2 linked regions of the Solitalea lacus genome follow. The protein of the gene in region 1 interacts with the protein of each later gene in a pairwise test. Links are inferred from orthologs where the notes say so. Each region holds a gene or a part of one and is shown in the gene's direction. Other genes may lie near its edges.

Region 1 (3,218 bases):
TTCAGCCTCATACTTTTTACTTATGGCTTCAATAGTTTCATCAACTAGTACATCTGCAACCTCCTCTCCATTAACTTGGCTTAAACAAGCTACGATCTCGGCTGAAGTTATGCTTTGCTCAGAGGCAAATATCAGTGCTTCAATATGTTGTTGAATCATCTCCATCTGTCGCAAAAATAAAACATCTGTTAAAGCAGCAAAAAAAAATGTTAAATTTTGATAAATGGCTGTTAATCAGAGGGTATCTACTATTTGTGAGGGTTGGTAGAATGAATAATTTTATGAAAAAAAACAATTGTTTAAACACTTAACGAAGAGCGAGGGCTATAATAAAATGTTTTTTAGCTTATCCATGAGAACAAACTGAAAGGACTTTTTTAATTTTAAATGCTAGGTTCATCAAAAAATACTTTTTGGAACATTAAATTGCGAAGGGTATTGGTCAGAATTTGAGTTCTTTTGATAAACTTTCTGAACTTTTATACGACATTTGTGCCCCTTAAAATTGTTCAAGCCGAAGTATGAAAGTTTGCATTGCCGAAAAACCAAGTGTAGCCAAGGATATTGCTGAAGTAATTGGTGCTAAACAGCGTAAGGACGGCTATTATGAAGGTAATGGTTTTCAGGTAACTTGGACATTTGGTCACTTTTGCACCTTAAAAGAGCCCCATGACTATACTGAACGATGGAAAGCATGGCGTTTGGAAGATTTACCCATGATTCCTAAAAGTTTTGGCATTAAGTTGATTGATAATGGGGGCGTACACAAACAGTTTAAGGTTATAGAAGATCTGGTGAGCAAATGTGAAGAGGTGATTAACTGTGGTGACGCCGGGCAGGAAGGAGAATTGATCCAGCGTTGGGTTTTGCTTAAAGCCAAATGCTCAGTTCCTGTAAAACGATTATGGATTTCATCTTTGACAGAAGAAGCCATACGTGAAGGGTTTCAAAAGCTGAAAGAAAGTGAGCAGTTTAATAACCTGTATGCTGCCGGAAGTGCACGTGCAATAGGTGATTGGTTGTTGGGTATGAATGCCACTCGTTTGTTTACCAAACGATTTGGACAGGGTAAAGTTGTACTGTCTATAGGGAGGGTGCAAACGCCAACCCTGGCTATGATTGTGCAACGGCAGAAAGAGATCAATGCTTTCGTATCAGAAGAATATTGGGAACTGAAAACTCTTTACCGCGAAACGGAATTTACAGCTACCATTGATAGGCTTAAAACTTTGGAAAAAGCTGAAAAAGGCTTGGAGTATTTAAAGCAACATCTTTTCGAAATTACCTCGTTTGAGAAAAAGGAAGGTAAAGAAGGAAATCCGCGGCTGTATGATTTAACATCCTTACAGGTAGATGCCAATAAAAAATATGCTTATTCAGCAGATGATACGCTGAAATATATACAGAATTTATACGAAAAGAAACTCGTTACCTATCCAAGGGTTGATACTACTTATCTTTCTGAAGATCTTCATCCTAAAATAGCTGGTATTATGGGGCAGTTGACTTTCTACAGTAAATTTACGGATCCTGTATTAGCAAAACCAATCCCTAAGCTTAAAACAGTTTTTGACGATAAGAAGGTAACCGATCACCATGCAATTATTCCTACCGGTGTTACTCCTGCAGGTCTAAGTATTGATGAAAAGCGAGTTTACGATTTAATCACCCGTCGCTTTATTGCAGCTTTTTATTCAGAGTGTAAGGTGTCAAACACTACAGTTTTAGGTAAAGTTGGGCAGGTAGAGTTTAAAGCCTCAGGTAAACAAATTTTAGAAGCCGGTTGGAAAGAATTATATGCCAATGATAAAACTGAAAAAAAAGAAGGAGAAGATGAGGAACGCATAATGCCGGTTTTTGAAGTAGGAGAGAGTGGACCTCATGAACCTCGTATACATCAGGGTAAAACATCTCCCCCTAAGCCTTATACGGAAGCCACCTTGCTGCGGGCTATGGAAACAGCGGGCAAGCAGGTAGATGATGAAGAAATGCGTGAGTTGATGAAAGACAACGGTATTGGGCGACCTTCAACACGTGCTAACATCATTGAAACATTGTTTAAGCGCAAGTACATAGAAAAAAAGAAAAAAAACATCCATGCTACTCAAACCGGTATCGATCTGATTGATACTATACAAAATGAATTACTTAAAAGTGCTGAGTTAACTGGTACCTGGGAACGAAAACTACGACTTATAGAAAAAGGGGAGTATCAACTGGAACTTTTTAAACAGGAGTTGATTCAAATGGTGGTTGGACTTACAGCTGAAGTGAAAAGTAATGTTGGCAAAGTAATAACTATTGCTGATCAAACTGTTTCCAAACCGGATGAAAAACCAAAAAAGGATGCTAAAGCCAAAGCTCCCAAAGAAACAGTTTCCATTGAATCCCTTAGCTGCCCTAAATGTAAAGTGCATTTCCTAAAAAAAGGAAATTCGGCCTACGGTTGTACAAATTTTAAGGTTTGCGGCTTAAAAATTCCTTTTGAAGTGTATGAGAAAAAAATAACTGATAAGCAGCTAATCGATTTAGTCTTAAAAGGCAAAACAGGTAAGATAAAAGGGCTGAAGGTAGACGGAAAGGAGATAGAAGGAAAACTTATCATGAATGAACGATTTGAACTGAAAGTTGAATAACTAACTTTTAATTAAACGGAAGGCTTGATATTGGTTTTAAAAAAAAGTTGTAAATTACATTAAACGTCAGTTGTAGCCTTTGAATTAAAATTAACTCACTTTCAATTTCTGTAAGTTCCTATTAAGAGTAAGGTTTAACGACTGAAAAACAAACTCTAAACTTATGGTCCGCTCTCTATTCCGAAGTATTCTCAGTATACTTTTACTGGGGGTAGTCTTGGGTTCCCCATCTTACGCCCAGCAAAAAAAGCCCAATATTTTAGTCATTTTTGGTGATGATATTGTTGTTCCACAAATTAGCACCAATACGATGGGGTTAATGGGATATCAGACTCCCAATATTGATCGAATTGCTAAAGAAGGCAATTTTCACTGATTCGTATGCTCAACAAAGGTGCACCGCAGGCCGAGCTTCTTTCACAGCAAGAAGCAATAAAGCGCTTGCAGGAACTGGAGAATTTATCGGCACCACGTTAATTAATCAATCTAATTTTAGTTTATTCCTTAATCTAAATTGTTCCTTATGAAACGCATCTCAATTCAAATAGGTTGTTATTTATTATTGCTGTTGGGTAGCTTGGG
Region 2 (2,938 bases), 2.2 Mb from region 1 along the record:
ACTGCTCTTTAAATTCAAGCACTTTTGCTTCAGCCGCCTGCTTACATTCATTTAATACTTTACCTAAAGCCCGCTTTTCTTCCGGGGTAGTTTGCTTAAATTCTTCAAACAAATCACCAATAATTCCTTTTCTACCTAAAAACTTAATCCGAAACTGCTCTAGTTCGTCGGCATTGGCCGGAGTAAATGCGTTGATTTCCGCTATGTAACCTTCAATTTTCGATTGCATGCGGCAAAGATAAAATTTTTACACATCTGAATTACATTCAATTCGCCACAAAATATACCCAAAACCAAAGAAGTACAGTTAACTCAACTCTATTTACAATAAGACTCACCCAACAAAAACCACAATCTGTTAACAAAAACTTAAACAAGTCCTGGCATTTTCATACAAATTTCCATGGGAAACCAACATCTAAAAAGACTCAGAGTTTTTCTTTCCACTTTCTCTTTTTTTCCACAAAATCACCATCTCACTTCTGTTTATCAACTAAATGATTCATATTAAGCCCAAGTAAAATAAATTAAGCCTCTGGGACAAAAAATAGATTCCGTAAAAACTCTTATTTTTACCCCCTTGAAATAATTATGGACAAAAGGTGGATCACACATTCGGATTATAATAATGAAGTAATTGACTTACTAACTCAGGAGCTGAATGTTTCCCCTATTATTGCCCAGTTATTGGAGCGACAAGGCATTACTTCTTTTGAAGAAGCCAAGTGTTTTTTCAGGCCTGACATCAACCATCTTCATGATCCTTTTTTAATGAAGGATATGGAGAGTGCAATTGAACGCATTGAAGCTGCCATTAAATCGAACGAAAAAATTTTGATTTATGGCGATTACGATGTTGACGGTACAACTTCCGTTTCATTGGTATATAGCTTCTTCCGCAAATTCTACAATCATCTCGACTACTATATTCCCGATCGTTATAAAGAAGGCTATGGCATTTCCTTCCAAGGCATAGATTATGCGAATGCACATGGCTTCAGCTTAATAATTGCTTTGGATTGTGGAATCAAATCAATTGACAAAGTTGATTATGCCCTTGAGAAAGGCATTGATTTTATTATTTGTGATCACCACTTACCTGGCGAGCAAATTCCTACAGCAGTTGCCGTACTGGACCCTAAACGAAAAGATTGTGAATATCCATACAAAGAGCTGTCTGGGTGTGGCATTGGCTTTAAACTGATTCAGGCCTTTGCCGAAAAGAATCATATGCCTTTTAGCTACCTTGAAAATTTCCTCGACTTGGTAGCCGTAAGCATTGCTTCTGATATTGTACCTATAACTGGTGAAAATAGAACATTGGCTTTTTTCGGCTTAAAGCGGTTGAATGAGAACCCTTGCGAAGGCTTACGCGCTTTAATAGATCTTTCTGCTCAAAAAGAAGAATTAACCATTACTGATATTGTTTTCCAGATAGGTCCGCGAATTAATGCAGCTGGTCGGATTGACGACGCGAAGCATGCCGTACACTTGTTAATTTCGGGTTCGTCGGAGTTGGCAACAGAAAAAGGGCAGATTGTAAATCTTAAAAACACCGAACGTAAAGAGTTTGACAACAACATCACCGTTGAGGCTCTTTCGATGATAGAAAATACACCCGAGCTACAAAACAAAAAATCTACGGTATTATTTTCTCCAAACTGGCATAAAGGGGTGATTGGTATTGTTGCCTCACGCTTAATCGAAAAATATTACCGCCCAACCATCATTCTTACTGAATCCAATGGTAAAGCAACTGGCTCTGCTCGTTCGGTAAGTGGCTTTGACATCCATGAGGCTATCGGCGCCTGCAGCGACCTACTTGAGCAGTTCGGCGGGCATAAATATGCTGCAGGACTAACCATTAGCTTGGATAATGTAGATGCTTTCATCCAGAAATTTGAGGAGGTTGTTTCTTCAACCATTGAAGAACGTTCACTTTCACAGGAAATAGAGATAGATGAATATATAAAGCTGGGTGATATTACCCCAAAACTGATGCGCATCATTAAGCAATTTGCTCCTTTTGGGCCTGGCAATATGAAACCGATATTTGCCACTAAAAATGTTTGGTGCAAATTTGAGCCGCAAATTGTGGGCAATAATCATTTAAAATTTACCGTTCAACAATCCGAAGGCTATAGCTTTGATTGCATAGGATTTAATTTAGGACAACATTATCAGCGCATTCGAAAGGGTATTCCTTTTGATATTTGCTATAGTATTGAAGAAAACACATGGAATGGTAAAACAACCATTCAATTGAGTATTAAAGATATAAAGTAAGTCTTTCCATCTCCTTAATTATCAGGAGTTAAAAAATAGGGACAAACTAAGTATTAAAATTGTTATTACGTATTAAAAATACCCTTCCCGTTGGGGAGAGATTTGGAGGAGTTCATGCTTGAGTTACGCGCCGAAAATCTGGTGAAAACATATAAAAAACGTACAGTAGTAAACCATGTTTCATTTAACGTAAAACAAGGTGAAATTGTCGGTTTGTTAGGACCAAATGGAGCAGGGAAGACTACTTCGTTTTATATGATTACCGGTCTTATTAAACCTAATGAAGGACATGTTTACCTAGACGACCAGGAAATCACCTATGACGCTATGTATAAGAGGGCTCAAAAAGGTATTGGCTACCTTGCACAGGAGGCCTCGGTATTTCGTAAGCTAAGTGTTGAAGACAACATCATGGCAATTTTAGAAATGACGAAATTAAACAAGGAAGAACGTCATGATAAATTAGAATACTTGCTAAATGAGTTCAGCTTGCAAAAAGTTAGAAAAAACAGAGGTGATTTACTATCGGGAGGTGAGCGCAGAAGAACCGAAATTGCACGTTGTTTAGCAGTTGACCCTAAGTTTATTTTGTTAGATGAGCCTTTTGCAGGAGTAGACCCTATTGCCGTTGAAGAGATTCAGAGCATTGTGG

What was found.
Region 2: the proteins of L2B55_RS13540 (region 1) and recJ interact in binary tests that used the Escherichia coli proteins (3 or more experiments, as listed by UniProt). The link is inferred for Solitalea lacus from one-to-one orthologs.

What each region holds. Positions count from the first base shown.
Region 1 is NZ_CP091740.1:3,128,769-3,131,986, reverse strand. The notes cover bases 129-3,078. They hold L2B55_RS13540 (type IA DNA topoisomerase), read left to right. Parts: upstream 129-521; coding sequence 522-2,636; downstream 2,637-3,078. Other genes in these bases: L2B55_RS13535 (hypothetical protein), read left to right, coding at 2,800-3,012; scpB (SMC-Scp complex subunit ScpB), read right to left, coding at 129-165. In the rest of the region: more of scpB, read right to left, coding at 1-128; L2B55_RS13530 (arylsulfatase), read left to right, coding at 3,160-3,218.
Region 2 is NZ_CP091740.1:963,590-966,527, reverse strand. It holds recJ (single-stranded-DNA-specific exonuclease RecJ), read left to right. Parts: upstream 1-591; coding sequence 592-2,286; downstream 2,287-2,938. Other genes in the region: lptB (LPS export ABC transporter ATP-binding protein), read left to right, coding at 2,401-2,938; pheS (phenylalanine--tRNA ligase subunit alpha), read right to left, coding at 1-229. UniProt on the Escherichia coli protein: Single-stranded-DNA-specific exonuclease.